DNA from 4 places in the Streptomyces sp. NPDC029466 genome. Region 3 is predicted to be linked to each of the others. Evidence: riboswitches for the same ligand, from Rfam matches in the RefSeq annotation. Region 3 holds a riboswitch; each other region holds the start of a gene.
The links. A riboswitch is a leader RNA that binds a small molecule or an ion and turns the genes downstream of it on or off. The one in region 3 is predicted to bind cyclic di-AMP.

Region 1 (7,128 bases), on a different contig from region 3:
ACGCCTGGCCGAGCTGCGCCGTGAACGCGGGGCTGACCGGCGACGGCGAGGCCCCTGAGGTCGACCCGGGCAGCACCAGCACCCCCGCACCCGACCCGTCGGACTCCCAGGGTTCCCGCGACCCCTGGGACACCTCCGACCCGTCCCGGTCGCACGACGACGGGGGCTCCGCCGGACGCGACGACGCGCCGCGCGACGAGCACGGCGACGAGAACCGGCGGCCGTCCGACGTGACGCCCTCGCCCGACCCCTCGGACTCCGGCGAGCCGGGCGAGGCGTCCACGAGCCCGGAGCCGTCCGACCCGGCGACGCCCGGCGACCGCGGCGACGACCCGTCGCGGTCCGCCGACCCGTCCGACGAGGACCCGTCCGGCAGCCCCTCCACGGACCCGTCCGAGGACGGCAGCCGTACGGACAGCACCGGCACGCCGCACAAGGTGCCCACCAAGGGCAAGCACCGCGGCGAGGCGGGCGACGAGGACGCCAGGGGCAGCGACGACGGCAGGTCGGGCGGCCGGCACGCCTCGCGCGGCGACGACGCGCACCGTACGGGCCCGGCGGCCGATGGCGACTACACGGTGCGCCCGGGTGACAGCCTGTCAGCCATCGCCGTGGCCCACCGGCTGCCCGGTGGATGGGGTGCGCTGTACGACCGCAACGAGGGCGTCATCGGGTCCGACGCGGACCTGATCCAGCCCGGTCAGCAGCTCGATCTCGGGCGGAACGCAGGGTAGTTCGGCACCCTTCGCCCTCTTTTGGGAAAGTGAGACAAGGGTCTCGTTGACTCCGGTGGGGTCCGGTCTGCGCAACCCCGGCATACCGGGCCTCACCTGCGGATATGTAACCAACCCGTGATCAAAAACGGTCAACTTGGTTCAGATGGTGGGGTTTGAACCCCAAGGGCATTACTGCTTAACGTCAGGATCGCTCGCCAAAGCGGGCCCTTCGATCACACGCCGAATCCTGCCGGTGGTCGGAGGCACTTGACGCGCAAGCGCCGAAGGCAGGAGCGGGGGACCCAGGATTTGTGCCGGCCCCGCCCGTGAAAACGGGTCAACCGGCTTGGGGTGAAGCCAGGTGCGTTCCGCGCACACGGCCGGGCGACTCATCAGTCCGAACCCGACAGCTCACCTCGCAGGCGTCGGTGAGGAAACGAACGAACCATGCTGATCTTCAAGGGCAAGCACCGTCGTCCCTCCAAGGCCGTCCGCGTCGCCACCCTGGCCGGTGTGGCCGGTGCCGCCGTGGCCGTCCCGATGATGGGTGCCACCTCCGCCTCCGCAGCCTCCGTCGCCACCTGGGACAAGGTCGCCCAGTGCGAGTCCGGCGGCAACTGGTCGATCAACACCGGTAACGGCTACTACGGTGGCCTGCAGTTCTCCAACTCCAGCTGGGCCGCCGCCGGTGGCACCCAGTACGCGCCGCGCGCCGACCTGGCCACCAAGTCGCAGCAGATCGCCGCCGCCGAGAAGCTCCTCGCCATCCAGGGCCCGGGTGCCTGGTCCTGCGCCGGTGCGGGCAACCTGACCGCCGGTGGTCCGTCCCCCGACGTCGACACCTCCACGCAGACCAAGTCCGCGCCGAAGCAGGAGTCGGCCGAGCCGGAGGCCAAGAAGGCCCCGTCCCAGGACCGTGCCTCGCGGTCCGCCGAGCGCAAGTCCACCGGCCACGGCAACTACACCGTCAAGGCGGGCGACACCCTCGCCAAGATCGCCAAGGCCCACGGCACCGACTGGAAGTCCGTCTACAAGGCCAACAAGTCGGTCATCGGCGGCAACCCGAACCTGATCATCCCGGGTCAGCAGCTCAACGTCTGAGCCGGAGCTCACCGGGGCTCCTGAGGGCCCGAGCGGCGGGCCCCTCCTTCCTCCGTGAGACCGCCCCGTCACGGCGCGCCCTTCCCCCCAGCGTGCCGTGGCGGGGCTTCTCGTGTCCCGGACCGCATCCGAGGCCCCCGGCCGGCGGCAGGCCGCTGACCGGCACTGTTCCGCGACTTTCCCCGTTCGGCGAACAATGTGCCAAACGTCCCGCGAACTGGGCCTTTGGGCAGGTTTTCGGGGGTGTTCCGTCCCACGGAGCGGGCCAAGGGCAGGCGGACGAGCCCGGGGCCGTTAGGCTCATGCGCAGAACGCCAGACACCCACGAAGGAGACAACGTGCCGTCGATCGACGTCGTCGTAGCCCGCGAAATTCTCGACTCGCGAGGTAATCCCACGGTCGAGGTCGAGGTCGGCCTCGACGACGGCAGCACCGGTCGTGCCGCCGTCCCGTCCGGCGCCTCCACCGGCGCCTTCGAGGCCATCGAGCTCCGTGACGGCGACCCGAACCGCTACCTGGGCAAGGGCGTCGAGAAGGCCGTCCTGGCCGTCATCGAGCAGATCGGCCCGGAGCTCGTCGGCTACGACGCGACCGAGCAGCGGCTGATCGACCAGGCGATGTTCGACCTGGACGCCACCGACAACAAGGGCTCGCTCGGCGCCAACGCCATCCTCGGCGTCTCCCTCGCCGTGGCGCACGCCGCCTCCGAGGCCAGCGACCTCCCGCTGTTCCGCTACCTCGGCGGCCCGAACGCGCATGTGCTGCCCGTCCCGATGATGAACATCCTGAACGGCGGCTCGCACGCCGACTCCAACGTGGACATCCAGGAGTTCATGATCGCCCCGATCGGCGCGGAGTCCTTCTCCGAGGCGCTGCGCTGGGGCACCGAGGTCTACCACACCCTCAAGAAGGTCCTGAAGGAGCGCGGCCTGTCCACCGGTCTCGGTGACGAGGGTGGCTTCGCCCCGAACCTGGGCTCCAACCGTGAGGCCCTCGACCTCATCCTGGAGGCCATCAAGCAGGCCGGTTACGCCCCCGGTCAGGACATCGCGCTCGCGCTGGACGTCGCCGCCTCCGAGTTCTACAAGGACGGCAAGTACCAGTTCGAGGGCAAGGACCGCTCGGCCGCCGAGATGACCGAGTACTACGAGGAGCTGGTGGCGGCCTACCCGCTGGTCTCCATCGAGGACCCGCTGTTCGAGGACGACTGGGCCGGCTGGAAGGTCATCACCGACAAGCTCGGCGCCAAGGTCCAGCTCGTCGGCGACGACCTGTTCGTCACCAACCCCGAGCGCCTCGCCCGCGGCATCGAGGAGGGCTCCGCCAACGCGCTGCTGGTGAAGGTCAACCAGATCGGCTCGCTGACCGAGACCCTGGACGCCGTCGAGCTGGCCCAGCGCAACGGCTTCAAGTGCATGATGTCGCACCGCTCCGGTGAGACCGAGGACGTCACCATCGCCGACCTCGCCGTCGCCACCAACTGCGGCCAGATCAAGACCGGCGCCCCGGCCCGCTCCGAGCGCGTTGCCAAGTACAACCAGCTGCTGCGCATCGAGGAGATCCTCGACGACGCCGCGGTCTACGCCGGCCGCTCCGCCTTCCCGCGCTTCCGCCACGGCAGCTGACGAAGACGGCCCGCTGCCAGGCCGGACAGGGCAGCAGGGGCTGAACGGGCGAGGCAATCGCCCCGCGCCCCGTACGTCCCCGGCGACGGTCCCGTACCGTTGCCGGGGACGTACCTGCTTGAAGCAGTCAGGCGTCCGTCAGTGAAGGGGAGACGACGTGCCCGCGGACCGGTTCTCGACCGCGACCCGACTCAAGGCGCTCGGCGAGCAGGCCGCCGCCCGCGTCTACCGCGCCCGCCCGCCCCGCCGTAACCGCCTCACCGGCCGTGCCGCCCTGCTGGCGCTGGTGATGTGCTCCCTGGTCGTCGCGCTCGCGTATCCCATAAGGCAGTACGTCTCCCAGCGCTCCGACATCGCCGAACAGCGCCGTAAGGCCCAGGACGCCGGTGCGGCGCTGGACCGGCTGCGGGAGCAGAAGGCCCGCTGGCAGGACCCCGCGTTCGTACGCCAGCAGGCCCGCCGGCATCTGCACTACGTCATGCCGGGCGAGGCCGGATACATCGTCCCGGACGGCTCCGGCACCGGCCCCGCACCCAGGGGGGCGCGGGCGGCGCAGCGCCCCTGGTACGAGAATCTGTGGGACGCCGTCGACACCGCCGACAAGCGGTGACGCCGGCCGGTACCGCAGGCGGGCGGCAGCCCGTACCGTCGACAGCGGACGGCCCGCCGCGCCGCGCCGCCCCCTCCACACCACTCACCTCACCGAAAGCGCACATGGACACCCCCCCGCCCCAGACCGAGCCCACCGAGCCCACCGCCGCGGACATCGCCGCCTTCAAGGAGCAGCTCGGCCGCCCGCCCCGCGGGCTGCGCGCCATCGCGCACCGCTGCCCCTGCGGCCAGCCGGATGTCGTCGAGACGGCGCCGCGCCTGGAGGACGGCACGCCCTTCCCCACGCTCTACTACCTCACCTGCCCGCGCGCGGCCTCCGCGATCGGCACGCTGGAGGCCAACGGCGTGATGAAGGAGATGTCCGAACGGCTGGCGACCGACCCGGAGCTGGCCGCCGCCTACCGGGCGGCCCACGAGGACTACATCCGGCGGCGGGACGCCATCGAGGTGCTGGCGGGCTTCCCGAGCGCGGGCGGCATGCCCGACCGGGTCAAGTGCCTGCATGTCCTCGTCGGTCATTCGCTGGCGGCCGGGCCGGGCGTCAACCCGCTCGGTGACGAGGCCCTCGCGATGCTGCCGGAGTGGTGGAAGAAGGGGCCGTGCGTGACCCCGTGCCAGGACACCACCGGAGATCGGGACGCCCCCGAAGGAGACGCCACGTGAAGCGGGTCGCCGCCATCGACTGCGGTACGAACTCCATCCGGCTGCTGGTCGCGGACGCAGACCCGGCAACGGGTGAGCTGAAGGACCTCGACCGCCGGATGCAGATCGTCCGGCTGGGCCAGGGCGTGGACCGCACCGGGCGGCTGGCGCCCGAGGCGCTGGAGCGCACCTTCGCGGCCTGCCGGGAGTACGCCGCGGTGATCAAGGGCCTGGGCGCCGAACAGGTCCGCTTCGTGGCGACCTCCGCCTCCCGGGACGCGGAGAACCGCGACGACTTCGTCCGCGGGGTGGTGGACATCCTCGGGGTGGAGCCCGAGGTGATCACCGGTGACCAGGAGGCCGAGTTCTCCTTCAACGGCGCCACCAAGGAGCTGACCGGCCGCGCCGACCTGGCACGGCCGTTCCTGGTGGTCGACATCGGCGGCGGCTCCACCGAGTTCGTGCTCGGCGATGACGCGGTCCGCGCCGCCCGCTCGGTCGACGTCGGCTGCGTCCGGATGACCGAGCGGCATCTGGTGCACGAGGGCCAGATCAGCGACCCGCCCACCGAGGGCCAGATCGCCGCGATAAAGGCCGATGTCGCCACGGCGCTGGACCGGGCGGAGGAGACCGTCCCGCTGCGCGAGGCGGCCACCCTGGTGGGTCTGGCCGGCTCGGTGACCACGGTCGCCGCGATCGCGCTGGGCCTCGACCGGTACGAGTCCGAGGCCATTCACCACTCCCGGATCTCCCTGGCGAAGGTCCGCGAGATCACCGACCGGCTGCTGTCCTCCACCCATGCCGAGCGCGCGGCCATCCCCGTCATGCATCCCGGCCGGGTCGACGTGATCGCCGCGGGCGCGCTGGTGCTGCTGTCGATCATGGAGCGGACCGGCGCGGCGGAGGTCGTCGTCAGCGAGCACGACATCCTCGACGGCATCGCCTGGAGCCTCGCCGGCTGAGGTGAGCACGGTGTGCGGCAGGGGTCGGCAACGGCCTCTGCCGTCCGGCTTTTTGAGCGGTCCCGGCCGCCCGGCCGAGCGGTCTTCAGGGGCCTTCAGCGGGTCTCGCGGAGGGGCCGGCGAAGAAAGTTCGTGAAATCCTTCACATGAAAAAGCCTGTCCTTGGACGAACAATCTGACCGTCCGGCCCTCATTCGAAGGTCCTAGGACTCCTGCACCCGGAGAATGCGCGGTTGCCGAGGTGGCGGCGACGCGCTCGCGGAGGCGGTGGTTCAGCCCGCCTGACGGGCCGTGACACGGGAACAACGCCTGATCAACAGGGGTCTCCAACGCCTTGCGCCCTACAGTGGTTCCGCTTTGGACTATGGCGTCGGTCACGAAGCCGGCGGAGTGTAGCAGATGCCCCTCCGTTGCTTGTGAAGGGGCTCACGAGCGACCCCCCATGTGGGGGTGGATACTCGATTGCATGAGCACCACGGAGCGTCCCAGGATCCTCGTTGTAGGCGGTGGGTACGTAGGCCTGTACGCGGCACGCCGCATCCTCAAGCAGATGCGGTACGGCGAGGCGACCGTCACGGTCGTCGACCCGCGCTCGTACATGACGTACCAGCCCTTCCTCCCCGAAGCTGCTGCCGGCAGCATCTCCCCCCGCCACGTCGTGGTGCCGCTACGACGCGTGCTCCCCAAGGCGGAGGTCCTCACCGGCCGGGTCACCACCATCGACCAGGACCGCAAGGTCGCCACGATCGCCCCGCTGGTCGGCGAGGCGTACGAGCTGCCCTTCGACTACCTGGTCATCGCGATGGGCGCGGTCTCCCGCACCTTCCCGATCCCCGGCCTGGCCGAGAACGGCATCGGCATGAAGGGCGTGGAAGAGGCCATCGGCCTGCGCAACCACGTGCTGGAGCAGCTGGACAAGGCCGACTCCACGACCGACGAGGAGGTCCGCCGCAAGGCGCTGACCTTCGTCTTCGTCGGCGGTGGCTTCGCGGGTGCGGAGACCATCGGCGAGGTCGAGGACATGGCCCGCGACGCCGCGAAGTACTACAACAACGTGAAGCGCGAGGACATGCGCTTCCTGCTGGTCGACGTCGCCGACAAGATCCTCCCCGAGGTCGGTCCCAAGCTCGGTGCGTACGGCAAGGAGCACCTGGAGAGCCGCGGTGTCGAGGTCTACCTCAAGACCGGCATGGACTCCTGCGTCGACGGCCATGTGAAGCTCAACAACGGCCTGGAGGTCGACTCCAACACCATCGTGTGGACCGCGGGCGTCAAGCCGAACCCGGCGCTGGCCCGCTTCGGTCTGCCGCTGGGCCCGCGCGGCCACGTCGACACCGGCACCACCCTCCAGGTGCAGGGCACCGACTACATCTGGGCCGCGGGCGACAACGCCCAGGTCCCGGACCTGGTCGGGCGCAAGAACGGCAACGAGAACGCCTGGTGCCCGCCGAACGCGCAGCACGCGCTGCG
Region 2 (7,128 bases), on a different contig from region 3:
CTACGGCAACATGGCGATCGTGACGGCGCCCGACGGCACGGAGACCTGGTACTGCCATCTCAGCAGCACCAAGATCCGCTCCGGTTCGGTCAAGGCCGGTGACCAGATTGCCTATTCGGGCAACTCCGGCAATTCCACCGGTCCGCATCTGCACTTCGAGGTGCGTCCCGGCGGCGGCGCGGCGGTCGACCCGCTGCCGTGGCTGCGCGACCACGGCCTCGACCCGAACTGACCGCCGACGCTCCGTCGAAGCCCCCGAGGCATGCGCCCGGGGGCTTCCGGCTTCCGGCTTCCGTTACAGCTTCTCCACCGGCGCGTACCGCAGCAGCAGCCGCTTGGGCTTCTCGCCGCCGAAGTCGATCGTCGCCTCGGCGTTGTCACCGCTGCCCTTGACGCCGACGACCGTGCCGAGGCCGAAGCTGTCGTGTGTGACGCGGTCGCCGGTGGCCAGCGAGACCACCGGGCGGTCCGAGGTGCGGCGGGTCGCGAAGCCGCTGGGGCCCTTGGCGCGCGACGACGACAGCGAGGAGCCGAAGCCGCCTCCGCCGCCGGCCGACAGGCCGCCCATGGAGGCGGACGGCGTCGCCGGGCCCGTCCGCTTCCACTCCACGTAGTCGTCCGGGATCTCCTCCAGGAACCGGGAGGGCGGGTTGTATGAGGGCTGGCCCCAGGCGCTGCGCATCGTCGAGCGGGTGACATAGAGCCGCTCGCGGGCGCGGGTGATGCCGACATAGGCCAGCCGGCGCTCCTCCTCCAGCTCTTTGGTCTGGCCGAGCGAGCGCATGTGCGGGAAGACGCCGTCCTCCATGCCGGTCAGGAAGACCACCGGGAATTCCAGGCCCTTGGCGGTGTGCAGCGTCATGAGGGTGATGACGCCGCTGCCTTCCTCGTCCTCGTCCGGGATCTGGTCGGAGTCGGCGACCAGGGCGACCTGCTCCAGGAAGTCGGAGAGGGTGCCGGGGTTCTCCTCCCCGCGGTCCTGCTCGAATTCCAGGGCGACGGCGGCGAGTTCCTGGAGGTTCTCGATCCGGGTCTCGTCCTGGGGGTCGGTGGAGGCCTGGAGCTCGGCGAGGTAGCCCGTACGCTCCAGGACCGCTTCCAGGATGGTGGCGGGGCCGGCGCCGGACTCGACGATGGTCCGCAGCTCCTCCATGAGGACGTTGAAGCGCTTGACGGCGTTGGCGGAGCGGGCCGCCATGCCGTAGGCCTCGTCGACCCGGCGCAGCGCCTGCGGGAAGGTGATCTTCTCGCGGAGCGACAGGGCGTCGATCATCGCCTCGGCGCGGTCGCCGATGCCGCGCTTGGGAACGTTGAGGATGCGGCGCAGCGGGACGGTGTCCTCGGGGTTGGCGAGCACCCGCAGATAGGCGAGCACATCGCGGACCTCCTTGCGCTCGTAGAAGCGCACACCGCCGACGACCTTGTAGGGCAGCCCGACCCGGATGAAGATCTCTTCGAAGACACGGGACTGGGCGTTGGTGCGGTAGAAGACGGCGACATCGCCGGCCCTGGCGTCCTTGGCGTCCGTCAGCCGGTCGATCTCGTCGGCGACGAACTGGGCCTCGTCGTGCTCGGTGTCGGCGACATAGCCGGTGATCTTGGGGCCGGCGCCGGCGTCCGTCCAGAGGTTCTTGGGGCGGCGGTTCTCGTTGCGCTCGATGACGGCGTTGGCGGCGGACAGGATCGTCTGCGAGGAGCGGTAGTTCTGCTCCAGCAGGATCGTGGTCGCGTCCGGGTAGTCCTCCTCGAACTGGAGGATGTTGCGGATCGTGGCGCCGCGGAAGGCGTAGATCGACTGGTCGGCGTCACCGACGACGCAGAGTTCGGCGGCGGTCTCGGCGGGGCCGACCAGTTCGCGTACGAGGGTGTACTGGGCGTGGTTGGTGTCCTGGTACTCGTCGACGAGGACATGGCGGAAGCGGCGGCGGTAGTGCTCGGCGACGTCCGGGAATGCCTGGAGCAGATTGACCGTCGTCATGATGATGTCGTCGAAGTCCAGGGCGTTGGCCTCGCGCAGCCGGGCCTGGTACATCGCATACGCCTCGGCCAGGGTCTTCTCGAACCCGTCGGCAGCGGTCCCGGCGAAGGTCTCCTCGTCGATGAGCTCGTTCTTGAGGTTGGAGATCTTCGCGCTGAAGGACTTGGGCGGGTAGCGCTTGGGGTCCAGATCCAGATCACGGCAGACCAGGGCCATCAGGCGCTTGGAGTCGGCCGCGTCGTAGATCGAGAAGGACGAGGTGAAGCCCAGCTTCTTGGACTCGCGGCGCAGGATGCGGACGCAGGCGCTGTGGAAGGTGGAGACCCACATGGCGTTCGCGCGCGGGCCGACCAGTTCCTCGACGCGCTCCTTCATCTCACCGGCGGCCTTGTTGGTGAACGTGATCGCGAGGATCTGGCCGGGGTGGACATGCCGCTCGGCGAGCAGATGCGCGATGCGGTGGGTGAGCACCCGGGTCTTGCCGGAGCCGGCGCCGGCGACGATCAGCAGCGGGCCGCCGGTGTGCACCACCGCGGCCTTCTGCTCGTCGTTGAGCCCCTCCAGCAGCGTCGCCGGGTCGATGGCGGGGCGGGCGGCGCCGTCGCGGTAATACGACTCCCTGGGCGCGGGCGCGTCGAACCTCCCGCCGAAGAGGTCGGCGGGGATCTCCTCCGGGGCCGGGCCGTGCTCGTCCTCGGGGGGCGGGGGGTGCTCCTCCTCGCCCTTGTGGCCGAGGTCCGCCAGGAAGCTGTCGTCAAAGAGGCTGCTCATCGCCCACCGAGTCTAGGCCGCCGCACTGACAGTCCGCCGCGGAGTGGCGGATTGCGGGCCGTCTCCGGTCGGCCCCGGGCGCAGGGGCAGGTCAGGGGCCGGCGGCCAGGCGCCGGCCGGGTGGCGCTTCGGTTACCCGAACCCGACATCTGCCACAACAACCCCCGCATCGCGTTCAGGTCACGAAAAGGTTTCGGGCATATCGAACATCAGCCTTCACAGGAGCCACACGAGTTGGCTAACGTCCTCGCTCAGGCAGCCCGCCTCCCCGCGGACGACAGGTTCGCACGGGCCGCCGACGCCGAGTCCGGCCTGCCCTCAGGCACCCGGAGCCGGGGACCCACCAGCACCACCGGGGTGAATCGATCCGTACGGCCGTCGCCAGTGGACGTCCGGACCGTAGGGCAAGCCTTCCGTCAGCGACACCGCCCGAACCCGACAGCTAACCCGGTAGGCGGTCCACGGAAGGAGTTGCCGGTCTTGGCGTCGCATCGCAAGCCGCGCACCAGCGTTCTCGCCTCACCCACCGGCCGTCGTACGGCGGCCGGACTCACCACCGCCGCCCTCGCCTCGGTCACCCTGCTCTCGCAGTCCGCCCAAGCGGCCCCCACGGCGCCCAAGCCCACCGTCGAAGAGGTCAAGCAGAAGGTCGACGACCTCTACCACCAGGCCGAGGTGGCCACCCAGAAATACAACGCCGCCAAGGAGCGCGCCGAGAGCCAGCGCGACACCGTGGACGAGCTGCTCGACGCCTCCGCCAAGCGCGCCGAGAAGATGAACGAGTCCCGGCGCCTGCTGGGCACCTTCGCCTCGGCGCAGTACCGGACCGGCGGCATGAACCCGACGGCGCAGCTGATGCTCGCCAAGGACCCACAGCAGTACGTCGACCGCAACCACCTCATGGAGCGGCTGACCGGCCGGCAGAAGCAGGCCGTCACCGACTACCAGGAGCAGCAGGCGGCGGCCACCAAGCAGCGCGCCCAGGCGACCCGCAGCCTGGAGCGGTTGCAGGCGTCGCAGGCCTCCCTCAAGGAGTCCAAGCGCTCCGTCCAGGACAAGCTGTCCGAGGCCCGGCAGCTGCTGTCCCGGCTGACCGCCCAGGAGAAGGCGCGGCTGGCGGAGCTGGAGCGCCAGAAGGAGGCGGCGGCCAAGCGCCGGGCCGCGGAGGAGGCGCGCAAGCAGCAGGAGCGGGAGCGCCAGCGGCAGCAGGACGGCGACGGCTCGACCGGGGGCTCCACGGGTGGCGACTCCACGGGTGGCTCCACGGGCGACTCGGCCACCAGCAAGGGCGAAAAGGCGCTCGCCTTCGCCCGCGCTCAGATAGGCAAGCCGTACGTCTGGGGCGCGACCGGGCCCACTTCCTACGACTGCTCGGGGCTGACCCAGGCGGCGTGGAAGGCGGCGGGCGTCGATCTGCCGCGGACGACCTGGGACCAGGTCAAGGTGGGCCAGCGGGTGGCCACCAAGGATCTTCAGCCCGGCGACCTGGTCTTCTTCTATGACGACATCAGCCACGTCGGCATGTACATGGGCGACGGGAAGATGGTGCACGCTCCGAAGCCGGGCGCCAGCGTCCGGGAGGAGTCGATCTACTACATGCCGATATACGGGAGCGTCCGTCCGGGCTGAGCCCGCCCCGCTCCCCCAGCAGACCACCCCCCACGGTCACCCCCCACACGCCACCGCGCGGCCGTCGCCTCCCCATACGGAGGCGAGGACCGCGCGGTGTGCCGTGGTGGGACGCTCGTCAGGTCCAGAGCACCGCGATGAAGATGTTGGCCACGGTCAGACCGCCGACCGCGCCGAAGAGCGGCTTGTCGACCGTCTCGTCGTCCCGCTTGACGTAGACCAGCGCCAGGATCACCACCAGGACGGCCATCTTGATGCCGAGCTTGAGGTTGTTCAGCGGGTGGTCCTGGGCCTGGTTGAGGCCGACCAGCACGATGCCGGTGACCAGCATCGTCAGCGCGCCGTGCAGCATGGCCGGCACGAAGCGGGCGGTGCCCGCGCTCATCGCCTTCATCTGGGTCAGAAAGCCGCCCAGCAGGGAGGCGATGCCGATGATGTGCAGGCCGACGAAGATATTGATTACTACGTCCATAGTGCTGGATCGTAGCCGCCGTATAGCACGGCCCTTCGGGCAGGGCACCCCCTATCTCCGCTTCGGTCAGGCCAGGCCGGTCCCGGCCGTACGGCCATGGCACCGCGGTCACCGGCGTACCCGCCGCGGTCGAAAGCGGACAATGCCGGGCAAGCGCACTCACTGCCGCGACACCCAGGCTTAGCGTCCTCCCTCAGGCGGCCGACTCCCCGCCTCGCCGGGCTCCCACCGGCGTTCCGTCGGCCGCCCCCGCCGAGAGGTGCGGCGGCGGCCCGTTGCCCCCGTGACGGACCGCCGCCGGACCCGCGGCTCGAAGGGAAGGAAGTGACGGCCACCGTGGCCTCGCACCGCAAGCCCCGGCAGCATCCGCTCGCCTCGCTCACCGGTGGCGGCTCGCGCAGCGCGCGCACCGCCCGTACGGCCGCCACCCTGGCGCTGGCCGGAGCCGCCCCCACGTTCGGCCTCGCGCAGGCGGCAAGCGCCACCCCCGATTTCGACGCCGCCGGCCAGGCCGCACACCGGCTCACCCCCGCCCAGGTCAAGGACCGGGTCGACGCGCTGTACCAGGAGGCAGAGGTGGCCACGCAGAGCTACAACGGTGCGAAGGAATCCGCCGACACCGCACGCGAGGAGCTGAGCCGGCTCCAGGACGAGGCCGCCCGCAGGACCGGGAAGCTGAACGCCGCCCGCACCGAACTGGGCGCCCTGGCCGCCGGCCAGTACCGCTCCGGCGGCGTCGACCCGACCGTACGGCTGCTGCTGTCCTCGGACCCCCAGCGCTATCTGGACGGCGCCGCGGTGCTGGAGCGTACGGGCAGCCATCAGGCGACGGCCGTGGCCGGTTACGCGCGCCGGCTCGGCAGCGTCCGGCAGGTCCGGCAGCGGGCCGAGGACACCGTGGAGCGGCTGGCGGACACCGAGGCGCAGCTGAAGAAGCACCGGGTCACCGTCGTCCACAAGCTGGACGCCGCCGAGCAGCTGCTGTCCCGGCTGACCGCGGAGCAGCGGCAGCGGATGACGGCCCGGGACGGCGCACGGAGCACGCGCGGGGGCGGCCGCACGGGCCAGGGGGACGGCCACGGGGGCGGCGACGGGGGCGGCGTGCTCAGCCGGCTTCCCGGCGCTGCGGGGGCCGCCGCGGCGCAGGCGCCCAACCCCCGCGCCGCCCGCGCCGTCGCCTTCGCCTACAGCGCCCTCGGCAAGCCGTACGTCTGGGGCGCGACAGGGCCCGCCGGCTACGACTGCTCCGGGCTGACCCAGGCCGCGTGGAAGGCCGGCGGGGTCGCCCTGCCCCGTACGACCTACACCCAGATCAGCTCCGGGCCGCGGGTCGCCCGCTCCCAACTCGCCCCCGGTGACCTGGTGTTCTTCTACTCGGGCATCAGCCATGTGGGCATCTACGTCGGGGACGGCCGGATGATCCACGCGCCGCATCCGGGCGCGCCGGTACGGATCGCGCCGATCGACCAGATGCCGTTCGCGGCGGCGACCCGGCCCGCGTAGCCAGGGGGAGAGTGCGCGGCGACGCCGCCGACTGCCGCGCGCGGAGAGGGACTCGGGTCTCGCTTTCCTGCTTCCGCCCCCGCCCCCGGTCACGGTCGCGGTCCCGGTCCCGGTCCCGGTCGCGTCGGAGAGGGCCCGGTGGGGCCCCATCCCGTTGCGGAGAGGGCCGGTGGCGTCCGCCGTCCCGGTTGCGGAGAGGTCCCGGTGGCGTCCTCCCCGTTCCGCTCGCGCCCGAGGGCCCGGCGGCGTCCCCGTGTGCTCACGCCCTGAGCTGTGTCCCCAGCCAGCGGAAGATCTGCGGGACCTGCTGCTCCCAGACCGCCGTGGTGTGGCCGCCCGCGCTCGCCGGGATCAGCTGCACGGTCACCGTCGTCGGGAGCTGTGCGTACTGCCGCAGAGCGAGGCCGGACTGGTAGCCGTCGCGGGCCGCGCCCGACACATACAGCGCGGTACGGGGCGGCTTGCCGGCCGCGTTGGCCGTCTTCAGGATGTGCAGCGGGTTGGACTCGATGCGCAGCTTGGGGTCCTTGCCGGCCAGCGAGTCGCGCTCCAGCGCCGGGTCGTTGTAGCCGGACATGGCGACCGCGGCACGGTAGCGGTCGGGGTGGGCCAGCGCGAGCTTGGCGGCGCAGTGCGCACCGGCCGAATACCCGGCCAGGGCCCAGGAGTCCGGCTTGTCGCCGGCCCGGAAGTTGTCAATGATCATCTTGCGGACGTCGACGGTCAGCCAGCTGTCGGCGTTGACCTTCCCGGGGAGGTTGACGCATCCGGTGTC
Region 3 (7,128 bases):
CGAGCCACTCGCACCGCCGCCGGCGTAGGAGCCGGGCTCACGGAGCCTTACGGGCCGTTGCCCACCTCTCAGCCCTGACACTCGGCGGCCTCTCCGGCACAATGGCCACGTGCCTGCCATTCCCTCGTCCCCCGGGGTCTCCGCTCGCATGAGCGTCCAGGCCCGCCGGGACACGACTCCCGAGATGGCTGTACGACGGCTCCTGTACGCCTCCGGCCACCGCTACCGGTTGCAGCGCCGCGTCCCCGGGTTCTCCCGCCGCACGATCGACATCGCCTTCCCCGGCCCCAAGGTCGCGGTCTTCCTCGACGGCTGCTTCTGGCACGGCTGCCCCGAACACGCCACCCAGCCCAAGGCCAACGCCGACTGGTGGCGCAACAAGCTCGACGGCAACATCGCCCGTGACCGTGAAACGACCGAACATCTCGTGGAACAGGGGTGGACGGTACTGCGCTTCTGGGAGCACGAGGATCCGGTGGCGGTTGCGGATCAGGTCGCGACAACCCTTTCCGCTACAGCTCGACGCCGCTGACTCAGGGCCGTCGAGAGCGTCCGACGATCCTGGCTGATGCCACATCAACATCGTTGCTGTGCAAGAACAATGCCCCTTGTCAGTCGCGCCGGCTACACTCGCCGGCATGAGCATGCACGCCCCCGACCCCATCAGAATGATCGACCTCTTCTCCGGGGCGGGCGGGCTGACACAGGGGTTCCTCCGCGTCGCGGTTGACGGATCGATCATCCCCGATGACGATTCGACCACTCAATCAGCGTTCTCACCTGTCGCCGCAGTAGAAGTCGACGCAGCGGCGGCCATGACCTACGCGGAGAACTTCGGAAGGCTATCGGGAGGTACGGATCACGTATACCTCGGCGATATTTCGGATTGGGCTCAGGGCGAACTCCCCAAGGCGGAGGTAATCCTGGGCGGGCCTCCTTGCCAAGGATTCTCCGGCCTCGGGAAAGAGAATCCGGACGATCCTCGAAATCAGTTGTGGCGACAATATTTCAAGGTCGTCGAAAAGGTCAACCCGAAGATCTTTGTCATCGAAAACGTTGACCGATTCAGCACGTCGCAAGAATTCGAGAACCTTCGCGCAGAGTTCAAGGAAGCAGGCTACGAGATCTGCGAGGAACTGCTCAACGCTGCGGATTTCGGTGTCGCCCAGGCACGCAAGCGCACCATTATCATCGGCACCCGGACCGACCACCCGATGGTCGAGCACCCGCCGGAAACACACGGGCGTCCGGAGCAGCCTCAGATTCCTGAGCCTCGAACGGAGAAGAATACGCAGCTCAGCTTCGCCACTCCTGCGACTCCGAACGAAGGCAGTAGGCCCGACGAAGGCAGTAGGCCCAATGATTGGGTCACGCTCGCCGAATGCCTAAAACACGTCACACCGCGCGTGACGAGCACCGACCTCCCCCTTGTGACTGCTCACGACACCCCCGCACTGGTGCGCATCTCACGCAAAGTCAAGGAGACCGGGCACCTGAATCAGGCCTTCATCGATCGCATCCGGAATCAGATGCCCGGTCCGTTCCGAACGTCACAGCTACACATCGGGCGAAATCCGACAGGATTGTCGCTGGCTCGCTACAGGGCCATTCCCCCGGGCGGCAACCGACATGATCTGGTAAATGCTTCGAAGGTCGGTGGGAAATTGCTCTCGACAGAGAGTTGGATGAACCATCACTCCGGCTCGGGCGATGTCATGGGACGCCTTGTCTGGGAAAAGCCCTCGGTCACCATCAGGACGGAGTTCTTCAAGCCGGAGAAGGGACGTTATCTCCACCCCGATGAGCACCGGCCGATCACGCACCTCGAAGCCGCACTGATCCAGGGCTTCCCCCAGAACTTCCGTTGGTTCGGCAGCAAGTCACAGATCGCTCGTCAGATCGGCAACGCGGTGCCCGTCGAGCTGGCCACGGCCATAGCCAAGGTCATCCGGCAGGCATTGCGCGGGGGGCAGGAATGACTCCAAGCACGCCGCCCGGACAGCAAAGGCTCGTGCTTGTTCAACTGCCGAGCACGACGTCGACTCCGCGGCCCAAATCGTGCCCGCCCTTCTCCATGTCTGCAGGCACCACTGTCACTATTTGCCTTGCGATGTCCTCAGTTCGGCCTTGAGTCACGCAGGCGGAGCGCCCCGAACAGCGCAACCGGAGATAGTCGCGCACGCGTGTGAGGAAGCCCGCCAGGATCTCCCTGGAGGGGCGACGACGGAGGGCCGCACCGGCAACCTGTGCGTAGGCTCGGAGAAGTCGTCCCTGACGAGGAGGTTGTACTGATGGCCCGGATTCCCACAGCAATGGTTGCAGCAACTGGCCTGGTGGGTGGCTACGGTGTGGCTCGCTGGAGCAAGAAGCGGCCGCTCGGGGGTGTGGTGTTGGCGGCGGCCGGGGCCGTTGCGGCCAAGGAGTGGGAGCGCCAGGCCGAAGGGGCAACAGCTGCGGCCATGCCATGACGCCGGCCGGGTGGGGTGGGACGCAAAGCGCCAACGCCCCCACCCCACAAACCTGTTGAGGGGATGATTACCTCAGGCCGAAGCCTCCCCCAGCAGCTTGAGTTCGTCCTCCGTCAATGCCACCTCCCCCACCGCCAGCAAGGCCGGGAGCTGTTCCACCGTGCGGGCGCTCGCGATCGGCGCCGCGACCGTGGGCTGGGCGGTGAGCCAGGCGAGGGCGATGGTGGCGGGTTCGGCGCGGTGGGCGGTGGCGATGGTGTCGAGGGCCTGGAGGACGCGGCGGCCGCGGTCGGTGTCCGCGTACTGGGCGGCGCGTCCGGAGCGGGCGCTGTCGACAGGGGTCCCCGGGCGGTACTTGCCGGTCAGGAAGCCGGAGGCGAGGGCGTAGTACGGGACGGCGGCCAGGTCGTGGCGGGCGGCGACCTCGGCGAGTTCGCCCTCGTAGGTGTCGCGGGAGACCAGGTTGTAGTGGGGCTGGAGGGCGACATAGCGGGCCAGGCCCTCACGGGCCGAGCAGGCCAGGGACTCCTCCAGGCGCTGCGCCGAGATGTTGGAGGCGGCGATCTCGCGGACCTTGCCGGCCCGGACGAGATCGTCGAGGGCGGTGAGGAACTCCGGGACCTCGACCGACTCGTCGTCGTAGTGGGTGTAGTAGAGGTCGATGTAGTCGGTGCGCAGACGGGTCAGGGAGGCGTCGACCGCGGACTTGATGGTGGCGGGGGACAGGCCCTTGTAGCCGGGGAGGGCGCCGACCTTGGTGGCGATGACGACCTCGGAGCGGTTGCCGCGGGAGGCCAGCCAGTTGCCGAGGACGGTCTCGGATTCGCCGCCCTCGTTGCCGGGGACCCAGTACGAGTAGGCGTCGGCGGTGTCGATGAAGTTGCCGCCGCCCGCCACATACGCGTCGAGCACGGCGAAGGAGGTGGCTTCGTCGGCAGTCCAGCCGAAGACATTGCCCCCGAGGGACAGCGGGGAGACGGAGAGCGAGCCGAGGGGCTTGCGGGTGCTGCGGGCGCCTGGGGTGCTGTGTGTCGCGGTCATACATTGGTGCAGCGCGGGGGGAAGAGGAGTTATTCCTTCCTCATCCCCCCGCGGCCGACAACTCCCCTGAAAACCTTACGGGTTGAGGGGGCGGTTCAGGCTTCGATGCCCTACGTCACACACTGAGCCCATGCTCACGCAGCCACGGCATCGGGTCGATCGGGTCGCCGGCGTCGGGACGTACCTCCAGGTGGAGGTGGGGGCCGGTGACGTTGCCGGTGGCGCCGACGCGGCCGATGACGTCGCCGGTGTTGACCTTGCCGGAGGTCTTCACCATCGAGGACAGGTGGCAGAACCAGAGTTCGGTGCCGTCGTCGAGGGTGAGGACGATGCGGTAGCCGTACGAGCCGGCCCAGCCGGCCTGGGTGATGGTGCCGGAGTGCACCGCCTTGACGGGGGTACCGGTCGGCGCGGCGAAGTCCTGTCCGGTGTGGTCGGCGGCCCAGCGGTCACCGGCCTGGCCGAAGCTGGCGGTGAGCGTGTAGGAGGACACGGGGGCGATGAAGCTCTTCGCCAGTTCGGCGAGGCGCTCGGCCTCCGCCTTTCGTCGGGCCGCTTCCTCCGCCTCGCGCTTGGCCTCCATCTCGGCCGCCTTCTTGGCTGCTGCGGCCTTTTCGGCCGACTTCTGGTGGGCGGCGGCTTCCGTCGCGGCCTGCTGGACAGCGGCCTTTTCGGCGGCTTCGCGGGCCTCCTGCTCGGCGCTGCCCTGCTGCGCGTCGGCCTGCTGGAGGATGCGGCTGCGCAGCGCCTCACCGGCGCCCGCGGCGTTACCGGTGTCCGCGCCCGTCCCCGTGGAAGCGACAGCGGCCGCGCCGTCGGCGGGGGCCGAGGCGGCGTCGGTGGCCGCGGAGTCCTCGTCGGATATCAGGTCGCCGATGCCGGGCAGCTCCTTGGCGTCCGGCAGCTTCTCGGAGAGGTCGTCGGCCATGCCGCCGATGTCGGGCATCGAGATCGGCACCGGCGGACGGTCCTCGGCCGAGGCCATTCCGCCCGCGCCGACCGCCGCGATGACTCCGACACCCAGGACGGTGCCGCTGCGGGCGAATCCGCCGCCGCGCTGCTTGGCGACGCGGTGCTTGCCTCGCACGGAACGGGTGGATTCCTCGGTGGGATTCCATTCCTCCCACGGTCCGTCGCCGCCATCGACACCGGGGCCGGCGAAGGCACCTCGGTCATCGAGCTCGTAGGCGGTCGGGTGCTCGGGGGTAGGCCTGTTGGACGCCACGGGGGCGCACTCCTTTCCTTCCTTCTCGCCTACCGGGTTAGCTGACGGGTTCGGAGCAGGAAGGTCTCCTACGGACGCCCGCTGGCGGAGGGCGTCCGATTCACCCCAAGGAAGTGGTTCCCCGGTTCCCTTGGTGCAGTTCGAAGTGCTTGGGGGTGCGTGAAAAGCGCGTGCGGGATTCGGCGTCGGCGCGCGGTGCCGCCTCGGGCGACGGCTGGGACGACCGCGCTGCGTTATCGGACAGTAATAGAGACGGCGACCGAATTCCAAGCGTTCCCACGAATCCGTATGCGCTCCGCACAAGCTGCCGCGCGGCCTTTTCGGCCAGCAGGGCAGCAATCCGGGCGAGTTGCCCGCCATCCCTAAACGATCTCGGGTGGATTGTGTGCCAGTCGTTATGCGCAGGGGTGCCCCTCAGCTACGGAGGGTGAGAGCAGTAACGTCGGATCATGGTCGTCAACGTCGGGAACACCGGGAACGCCGGACGGGCTGCCGGTATCGCGTGGGGAGTGGCGGAGCGGTACCGGGAGTTCTCCTGGCGGGAGGCGCGCGGCCGGTCGGACGCGCACGAGGAGCTGAGCGCGCGGATCAGCCAGGACCCGGAGTTCTGCGATCTGCTGTCCGGCTCGCTGCCCGCCGGCAACAAACAGCAGCCGAACCTCCTGCTCGCCGCCGTCCGCTATCTCGACGGCCCGCACGCCGACATGGGCCCGCGCGGTGCGGCCGCGTACGGGCGCTGGCGCGAGTGGACGATCCGGCACTGGGACGAGGTGCGCGCGGTGATCATGCAGCGCGCCACCCAGACCAACGAACCGGCCCGCTGCGCCACCCTGCTGCCGCTGCTCGCCCGTCTGCCGCAGCCGCTGGCGCTGCTGGAGGCCGGCACGTCCGCGGGGCTGTGTCTGCACCCCGACCGCTATCGCTACCGGTACGAGGCCGCAGGCGGGGACGGGCCGCGCCGCCGGGCCGAGCTGGGGGCGCCGGAGAGCCCGCTGGTGTTCACCTGCCGTACGGGAGGGGCGGCCGACGAGCTGCCCGAACGGCTGCCGCGGATCGTCTGGCGGGCCGGCATCGACCTCGACCCGCTCGACCCGGTCGACGAACCGGACGATCTGCGCTGGCTCCAGGCGCTCGTATGGCCGGGTGACGGGGAGCGTGCGGCACGGCTGTCCGCGGCCGTCGACGCGGTGCGGCCGGCGCCGCGGCCGCGGATGGTGCGCGGCGACCTGCTCGACGAGCTGCCCGCGCTCGCCGCCGAGGCACCGCCCGAGGCGACGCTGGTCATCTTCCACAGCGCCGTGCTGCCCTATCTCCCGCCCGCCCGCCGCGAGGAGTTCGTCCGTCTCGTACGGTCGCTGCTCGCCGGGCGGCCCGGCGGCGGCCACTGGATCTCCAACGAGCACCACTCCGTGCTGCCGTGGATCACCGACTCCGCACCCCACTCACCCCGCCCGGACGACGCCCTGCACCTGACCCTCGCGCTCGACGGCCGCCCGGTCGCGCTCACCGGCCCGCACGGCCAGAGCCTGCACAGCCTCTCCGGCGCGAGCGGCGCGACGGGGCGCTGAGCGGGGCCCGGGGGGAGAGATGTGCGGCCCGGCTCCCGCACAGCCCGCCGTACGCCCGCCCGTCCCCCATACGCGGGTCCCGTCATACGCGGGCCCCCATGAGCCCGCGCCCACCGAGTCGCCCCACGGGCCACCGCCTACACCCCCATGGGCCGCTGCACCGCCAGCAGCGCCATGTCGTCGGCCGACTCACCGCCCGTATGCCGTGCCACATCCTCCACAACGGTGTCCACGAGGACGTCCGGGCCGGGGAACCGGCAGCCGCGCAGTTTGCCCGACGGGTTGTAGGAGCGGCCGAGCAGGTCCCGGGCGCCGGTCACACCGTCGGTGAAGAAGAGCAGCAGGGCCCCGGCCGGGAAGAACGTCTCGTCCGGCCGGTCCGGCCGGTGTGCCATCTCGCCCAGCCCGAGGGGCGGCGCCGGCGCCTCGGGGAGCAGCTCGCGCAGCCCGCCGTCCGGGGTGAGCAGCAGCGGGGAGGGATGGCCCCGGTTGAGCACCCGCAGCACGGACGGCCCGTTGGCGGGGATCTCGGCCAGGACGGCAGTGGTGAAGCCCTCGGCCTGCTCCACCCCGTCGCGCCGTCCGTCCTCCCGTCGCAGCGCCCGCTCCAGCCGGCCCGCCACCGCCTCCAGGGTGCGCTCCTGTTCCGCCGCCTCACGGAAGGCGCCGAGGACGATCACCGCGGTCCGCACCGCGTCCAGCCCCTTGCCCCGTACGTCGCCGACGAGCAGCCGTACGCCGTGCGGGGTGTCCTGCACCGCATAGAGGTCGCCACCGCTCCGGTCCGCCACCCGCGCGCCCACATAGCGGGCGGCGATGGCGAGCC
Region 4 (7,128 bases), on a different contig from region 3:
AGCCCGACCCGGTCGATGTAGTCGTGGTGGGTGAAACGGTGCACATCGCGGTCGGACAGGCGGGGGTAGGGCGCGAAGAAGCGGTAGTACTTCGATTCGTCCGAGACCTGCTCGTAGAAGGAGACCAACCGCTCGGCGTCGTCGGGGGTGATGGGGCGGATCCGCGCCGTGCCGCCGTCACGCAGCACCACGTCGGCTTCCCAGTGGGTCGGGTATGCGTGCTCCGGCGGCGTCTGCATGCGGACAGCGTACGACCGGCCACCGACAACCGACCCGGCGCGCGTACGCTCGGGGTGCGGGGCGGGCTGCGCCCCGTAGGACGTACGGCCTGCCGGGCCTCCCAGGGGTCTCACGGCCGCGCAGGCCGGAACGCAGGGCCGGCGGACCACACCCGGCAGCGTGAGAGACTGGTCTAGACAACTGTCACGACTTTGAAGGGCAACACCATGGCAGAGCGCCGCGTCAATGTCGGTTGGGCCGAGGGCCTGCACGCCCGCCCCGCGTCGATCTTCGTCCGTGCGGCCACCGCCTCCGGCGTCCCGATGACGATCGCCAAGGCTGATGGCAACCCCGTCAACGCGGCCTCCATGCTCGCGGTCCTCGGGCTCGGCGCCCAGGGCGGCGAGGAGATCGTGCTGGCCTCCGACGCCGAGGGCGCCGAGGCGGCACTGGACCGTCTCGCCAAGCTCGTCGCCGAGGGTCTCGAGGAGCTCCCCGAGACCGTCTGAGTCCGCCAGGACTTCTGCCGCATACGGCGGCCCCGCAGTGGTGACCGGATCGGTTGCCGCTGCGGGGCCGTTTCGCTGCGTGCCTTCCCGTTGCGGGAGGGATACGGGGAATTCCGGGGCGAGCGCCATCCGGGAGCGATGGCGGCCGATATCCGGGAGCCACCCGAAAAAGCGCACACCATTAAGCGCACGCGGCGCCGATAAAAAATCGGCATACCAAATGCAGGATCGCGGCATGGCAATTGCAGGCCCGGATCGAATAACGCACCGCCGCGCGCCACGGCTGCCGAATTCGCGCCTCTTTGTATACGGGGCGATTGTTAAGGGCGGACGCGTGCCGTGTTGACGGGTCGTTTCGGATCCCTCACCTCGGGGGCGGCGGGACGACGCAGCCGGTAGACGGGGAGCGAGCGCTCGACATGAGCCGCCATCAGGGCGCGCGCCCGTTCCGCGTCCCCCCGGGCCACCGCGTCCAGCACCGCGCCGTGTTCGTCCCAGGACTCGCTTACCCGGGACGGCAGTTCCACCGTGTACATCCACTCGATCTTGCGCCGCAGCTGGGTCAGCAGCGCCGTCAGGCTGGGGCTGCCGACCGCCTGGGCGAGCGTTTCGTGGAACCAGCCGTCCAGTTGGCGCAGATCCGCCAGGTTGCCGTGACGGGCTCGCTCGCGGCCGAGGCGTACCAGGCCGCGGAGCACCTTGAGGTGGGCCGGGCTGCGGCGGGCGGCCGCGCGGGCGGCGCCCAGCGGCTCCAACAGGGCCCGGATGTCCAGGAGGTCGGCGGCTTCCTGCTCGGTGGGTTCGGCGACGCAGGCACCCGCGTGGTGGCGGGTGGTGACGAAGCCCTCGGACTGAAGGGTGCGCAGCGCTTCGCGCACCGGCACTCTGGAGACGCCGTAACGGGCCGCCAGGATCTCCTCGATCAGCCGGCTCCCCGGCGCCAGCGCACCGGAGACAATGTCGTCGCGAATCGCCGTGCACACCGCATGCGCGGAAATATGGCCTCGCATCTTCCGTGCCTCCGCCGTAATCCCCTGGAAACGCCGCCGGTCGGCGGCTTTTCCGTGACTCTATTCGACTGGCACGGCTTTTCCGACGGCGTCCGGTTATTCATGGATAATTTTTGGCCGGAAGTCGCGGCCATCAGCGCAACTCGTGCGCGCGCACCGCACCCCGGATACGCCGAAGCCCCGGCCGGGGGACCGGGGCTCCGAAGGACGCTCGGCGTGTGGCGCCGGGCCAGTAGGGGCGCGGCACCGACGCGGCGCGGGATCAGACGTTGACGCCGTGCCCGCGCAGGTAGGCGACCGGGTCGATGTCCGAGCCGTAGTCGGCGCCGGTGCGGGCCTCGAAGTGCAGGTGCGGGCCGGTGACGTTGCCGGTGGCGCCGGAGAGGCCGATCTGCTGGCCCGGGGTGACCTGCTGGCCGACCGAGACTCCGAGCGACGACAGGTGGCCGTACTGGGTGTACGTGCCGTCGTTCATCTTGATCACGATGTTGTTGCCGTACGAGCCGCCCCAGCCGGCCTCGACGACGGTGCCCGAGCCGACCGCGTGGACGCTGGTGCCGGAGGCGGCGTGGAAGTCGATGCCGGTGTGGCTGCCGGAGGACCACAGGCCACTGGAGGCCTTGTAGGAGGTGGAGACGTAGGAGTCGGAAATCGGGGCGACAAAGGCGTTGAGGCGCTTGCGCTCCGCGTCACGGGCGGCGCGCACCTTGGCCTCGTGGGCGGCCTTGGCTTTCTTCTTCGCCGCCTCGGCACGCCGCTTGGCCTCGTCGGCCTGCTTCTTGGCGACGGCCTCGGCCTTCGCCCTCGCCGCGGCGATCTCCGCGTCGGCCTGCTGCGCGTCGGCCTGGGCCTCGACCCGGCTGGCGAGCTCGTCCCCCAGCACGACGGCCTGCTGGAGTCCGGTGTCGTGCGGGCGTGCCTCGTCCGTCGCGGCCAGCGCCGGCGAGGCCACGGAAGCGACCACACCACCGGCCGCGAGGGTGGCTATGCCGGCGATGTTGCGGCCCGTCTTGACGGGACGGCTCGTGCGACGGTGCTTCCCGGTGGCACGGATGAACGCCATGTGCTGGCTTGTCCTTTCCCTCCTTCTCGCCTACCGGGTTAGCTGACGGGTTCGGAGCAGGAAGGTCTCCTACGGACTCCTCGGAGAGGAGCCCGATTCACCCCAAGGGACATGTGGGTCCCCGGCTCCCCTGGCTCGCGCCGTACGGGGACTCGGCGATGGCTGCCCGGTGCCACTGTTGTGGCGGACTTGTGACGAACAGCCGGACTGACGCTAAACGGGGCAACTTTCAATCGGCAAACAGATCAGCTTTTTTGTGCGGGATGCCACAAGAACCGGGGCACCAGCCGCGATAAACCGGACATACGGCGGCTCCCGTGGCCGATAAGTGCCACGGGAGCCGCATGTCGATATATGACCTTCCGTCACACCGGCGGGACTAGCCGCTGACGACGGTCACCTCTCCGATGCCCAGCGCCTTGACCGGTTCGGCGATCTGTGCCGCATCGCCCACCAGGACCGTCACCAGCCGGTCCACGGGGAAGGCGTTGACCGCCGCCGCGGTCGCCTCGACCGTGCCGGTCTCCGCGAGGCGGGCGTACAGCTGCGCCTGGAAGTCGTCCGGCAGCTGCTGCTCCACCTGGTCGGCGAGGGTGCCCGCGACGGCCGCCGCGGTCTCGTACTTCAGCGGCGCGACCCCGACGAGGTTCTGCACGGCGACATCCCGCTCCTCGTCCGTCAGCCCCTCTGCCGCGAGGGTGCGCAGCACCTTCCACAGGTCCTCGAGCGCCGGGCCGGTGGAGCCGGTGTCCACCGAGCCGCTGATGGCGAGCAGCGCGGCGCCCGTGGAGCCCTCCGGGGAGCTGGGGGCGGTGGAGCGCAGGACCTGGCCGAAGGCCCGCACCCCGTAGGTGTAGCCCTTCTCCTCCCGCAGCACGCGGTCCAGACGGGAGGTGAGGGTGCCGCCCAGGCAGTACGTGCCGAGGACCTGCGCGGGCCACACCCGGTCGTGCCGGTCGGCACCGATACGGCCGATGAGCAGCTGCGTCTGGACGGCCCCGGGGCGGTCCACGATCACCACCCGGCCGGTGTCGTCGGCGATGATCGGCGCGGCCGTCAGCGGCTCGGCCGTGGAGCCGGTCCAGGCGCCGAGAGTGCCGGCGAGCGCCGCGTCGAGGTCGACGCCGGTGAGGTCACCGACCACTACGGCGGTGGCCGTGGCGGGCCGTACATGGGCGTCGTAGAAGGCACGGACGGCCGCGGCGTCGATCCGCGCGACGGTCTCCTCGGTGCCCTGCCGGGGCCGCGACATGCGGGCGGTGGCCGGGAACAGCTCCTTGGACAGCGACATCGCGGCACGGCGGGCCGGGTTGGCGAGCTCGTGCGGAATCTCGTCGAGGCGGTTGCGGACCAGCCGCTCGACCTCGCTCTCCGGGAAGGCGGGCGCCCGCAGCGCGTCGGCGAGCAGGCCGAGCGCGCGGTTCAGCCGGGACACCGGCACCTCGAGGGAGACCCGTACACCGGGGTGGTCGGCGTGCGCGTCCAGGGTGGCGCCGCAGCGTTCCAGCTCGGCGGCGAACTCCTCCGCGTCCAGCGTGTCGGTCCCTTCGGACAGCGCACGCGCCATGATCGTGGCGACGCCGTCCAGGCCCTCGGGTTCGGCGTCCAGCGGCGCGACGAGGTTGATCTCGACGGCGACGACCTGCTGGCCGGGACGGTGGCTCGTCAGGAGGGTGAGCCCGTTGGGCAGTTGGCTGCGCTCGGGGGCGGGGAAGGCCCACGGCTTGGGTGCGCCCCCCTGGGGCTGCGGGTGGAAGTCCATGGTGCTCACGGGGGAATCGGCGTGGGTGGTGGCGTCGCTCACTGGTCCGCCTCCCCTTCCTCGGTGTCGGCGGCGTCGGTCGGCTCGGTGGGCTCGTAGACGAGCACCGCGCGGTTGTCGGGGCGCAGCCGGGCCTTGGCGACCGCCTGCACCTCCTCCGGGGTGATGTCCAGCACGCGCTGGACGGCGGTCAGCGCGAGCTGCGGGTCACCGAACAGGACGGCGAAGCGGCACAGTTCGTCGGCGCGGCCGCTGACCGTGGCCAGCCGGTCGAGCCACTCACGCTCCAGCTGGGCCTGCGCCCGCTCCATCTCTTCCGGCGTCGGCCCCTCGGCGGCGAACCGGGCCAGCTCCTCGTCGACCGCGCGCTCGATGTCGGGCACCTCGACCCCGCCGGACGTCTTCACATCCAGCCAGCCCAGCGAGGGGGCGCCGGCCAGCCGCAGCAGGCCGAAGCCGGCGGCGACGGCGCTGCGGTCGCGGCGCACCAGCCGGTTGTACAGGCGGGAGGACTCGCCGCCGCCCAGAACGGTCAGCGCCAGGTCACCGGCGTCCGCCTCACGGGTGCCGTCGTGCGGCAGGCGGTAGGCCGCCATCAGGGCGCGGGAGGGCACGTCCTCCTCGACGACCTCGCGCAGCTCGCCGCCGAGGATGTCGGGCAGGGTGCCGTCCCGGGGCGGCTGCTTGCCGTCGTGCGAGGGGATCGAACCGAAGTACTTCTCGATCCAGGCCAGCGTCCGCTCGGGGTCGATGTCGCCGACGACCGACAGGACGGCGTTGTTGGGCGCGTAGTACGTACGGAAGAAGGCCCGCGCGTCCTCCAGGGACGCCGCGTCCAGATCGGCCATCGACCCGATGGGGGTGTGGTGGTACGGGTGGCCCTCGGGGTACGCCATGGCCGTGAGCTTCTCGAAGGCCGTGCCGTAGGGGACGTTGTCGTAGCGCTGGCGGCGTTCGTTCTTGACGACGTCGCGCTGGTTCTCCAGTGACTCTTCGTCGAGCGCGGTCAGCAGTGAGCCCATCCGGTCCGCCTCCAGCCAGAGCGCGAGCTCCAGCTCATGGGCGGGCATGGTCTCGAAGTAGTTGGTGCGCTCGAAGCTCGTGGTGCCGTTGAGCGAACCGCCGGCGCCCTGCACCAGCTCGAAGTGGCCGTTGCCCTTCACCTGCGCGGAACCCTGGAACATCAGATGCTCGAAGAGGTGAGCCAGGCCCGTACGGCCCTTGACCTCGTGGCGGGAGCCGACGTCGTACCAGAGGCACACCGCCGCGACCGGGGTCAGGTGGTCTTCGGAGAGCACCACGCGCAGGCCATTGGCCAGCCGGTGCTCGGTCGCTGTCAGGCCGCCGGAGCCGGCTTGTTCTGTGGCCGTGTGACCCATGGGCATGTACGTCCCTTCGATCCGCTTGCGAGGAAGTTCTGTCACTGTATGCAAGCGCGTCGGCATCTGGCGAAGTTCCCGTCCGACCGGCCCCGAACGTACGCCGCGCTCGGCTCCCGCGGGGCCGAAGGGGGAGTCGCGGTCGGCGTTGTCAGTGGCGCGGTCCACAATGGTCCGCGTCAGACTCAGACATACTCGCGGGTCGATCCCCCAGCTGGTTGACCCGACTGGTTGACCCGACGCTTTCCCGACATCGGCAGTAGACGCAGCAGAAGGAGCCGCAGCCGCGATGGCCCGCCGCAGCACGAAGACCCCGCCGCCGGACGACTTCGAGGAGAGGATCCTCGACATCGACGTCGTCGACGAGATGCAGGGTTCCTTCCTTGAGTACGCGTATTCGGTCATCTACTCGCGCGCCCTGCCGGACGCCCGCGACGGGCTCAAGCCCGTGCACCGCCGCATTCTGTACCAGATGAACGAAATGGGGCTGCGCCCCGACCGCGGCTACGTCAAGTGCGCCCGCGTCGTCGGCGAGGTGATGGGTAAGCTCCACCCGCACGGCGACGCATCGATCTACGACGCGCTGGTGCGCATGGCGCAGCCGTTCTCCATGCGGCTGCCGCTCGTGGACGGCCACGGCAACTTCGGTTCCCTGGGCAATGACGACCCGCCCGCCGCGATGCGGTACACCGAGTGCCGGATGGCGTCCGCCACGTCCCTGATGACGGAGTCCATCGACGAGGACACCGTCGACTTCTCGCCGAACTACGACGGCCAGGAGCAGGAACCGGCCGCCCTCCCGGCCGCGTACCCGAACCTCCTCGTCAACGGCGCCTCCGGCATCGCCGTCGGTATGGCGACGAACATGCCGCCGCACAACCTGGGCGAGGTCATCGCCGCGGCCCGCCATCTGATCAAGCACCCCAACGCCGATCTCGACACCCTGATGCGCTTCGTGCCGGGTCCCGATCTGCCGACGGGCGGCCGGATCGTGGGTCTGGGCGGCGTACGGGACGCGTACGAGAAGGGCCGTGGCACGTTCAAGATCCGTGCGACGGTCACCGTGGAGAACGTCACCGCGCGCCGTAAGGGCCTGGTCGTCACCGAACTCCCCTTCACCGTCGGCCCCGAGAAGGTCATCTCCAAGATCAAGGACCTGGTCGGATCGAAGAAGCTCCAGGGCATC

Region 1: linked by a shared signal. The riboswitch ahead of ACZ4XD_RS33195 (transglycosylase family protein) and the one ahead of ACZ4XD_RS06485 (M23 family metallopeptidase) in region 3 are both predicted to bind cyclic di-AMP.
Region 2: linked by a shared signal. The riboswitch ahead of ACZ4XD_RS02525 (C40 family peptidase) and the one ahead of ACZ4XD_RS06485 (M23 family metallopeptidase) in region 3 are both predicted to bind cyclic di-AMP.
Region 4: linked by a shared signal. The riboswitch ahead of ACZ4XD_RS11280 (M23 family metallopeptidase) and the one ahead of ACZ4XD_RS06485 (M23 family metallopeptidase) in region 3 are both predicted to bind cyclic di-AMP.

The regions. Positions count from the first base shown of each region.
Region 1 covers NZ_JBVHZH010000061.1:2,041-9,168, reverse strand. Annotated here, with positions in the region: gene ACZ4XD_RS33200 (transglycosylase family protein) at 1-734, shown strand, start outside; cyclic di-AMP (ydaO/yuaA leader) riboswitch at 986-1,156, shown strand; gene ACZ4XD_RS33195 (transglycosylase family protein) at 1,164-1,817, shown strand; gene eno (phosphopyruvate hydratase) at 2,156-3,442, shown strand; gene ACZ4XD_RS33185 (FtsB family cell division protein) at 3,600-4,052, shown strand; gene ACZ4XD_RS33180 (DUF501 domain-containing protein) at 4,157-4,717, shown strand; gene ACZ4XD_RS33175 (Ppx/GppA phosphatase family protein) at 4,714-5,658, shown strand; gene ACZ4XD_RS33170 (NAD(P)/FAD-dependent oxidoreductase) at 6,125-7,128, shown strand, end outside.
Region 2 covers NZ_JBVHZH010000002.1:164,390-171,517, reverse strand. Annotated here, with positions in the region: gene ACZ4XD_RS02535 (M23 family metallopeptidase) at 1-232, shown strand, start outside; gene pcrA (DNA helicase PcrA) at 296-2,749, opposite strand; cyclic di-AMP (ydaO/yuaA leader) riboswitch at 3,039-3,222, shown strand; gene ACZ4XD_RS02525 (C40 family peptidase) at 3,230-4,378, shown strand; gene ACZ4XD_RS02520 (hypothetical protein) at 4,497-4,850, opposite strand; gene ACZ4XD_RS02515 (C40 family peptidase) at 5,175-6,353, shown strand; gene ACZ4XD_RS02510 (alpha/beta hydrolase) at 6,613-7,128, opposite strand, start outside.
Region 3 covers NZ_JBVHZH010000004.1:269,119-276,246, reverse strand. Annotated here, with positions in the region: gene ACZ4XD_RS06505 (PrsW family intramembrane metalloprotease) at 1-28, shown strand, start outside; gene ACZ4XD_RS06500 (very short patch repair endonuclease) at 149-532, shown strand; gene ACZ4XD_RS06495 (DNA cytosine methyltransferase) at 639-1,979, shown strand; gene ACZ4XD_RS06490 (aldo/keto reductase) at 2,541-3,509, opposite strand; gene ACZ4XD_RS06485 (M23 family metallopeptidase) at 3,625-4,734, opposite strand; cyclic di-AMP (ydaO/yuaA leader) riboswitch at 4,746-4,900, opposite strand; gene ACZ4XD_RS06480 (DUF2332 domain-containing protein) at 5,184-6,302, shown strand; gene ACZ4XD_RS06475 (PP2C family protein-serine/threonine phosphatase) at 6,440-7,128, opposite strand, start outside.
Region 4 covers NZ_JBVHZH010000010.1:113,823-120,950, reverse strand. Annotated here, with positions in the region: gene ACZ4XD_RS11295 (bifunctional acetate--CoA ligase family protein/GNAT family N-acetyltransferase) at 1-239, opposite strand, end outside; gene ACZ4XD_RS11290 (HPr family phosphocarrier protein) at 447-728, shown strand; gene ACZ4XD_RS11285 (GntR family transcriptional regulator) at 1,049-1,738, opposite strand; gene ACZ4XD_RS11280 (M23 family metallopeptidase) at 2,001-2,801, opposite strand; cyclic di-AMP (ydaO/yuaA leader) riboswitch at 2,814-2,969, opposite strand; gene ACZ4XD_RS11275 (M16 family metallopeptidase) at 3,181-4,563, opposite strand; gene ACZ4XD_RS11270 (M16 family metallopeptidase) at 4,602-5,942, opposite strand; gene ACZ4XD_RS11265 (DNA gyrase/topoisomerase IV subunit A) at 6,232-7,128, shown strand, end outside.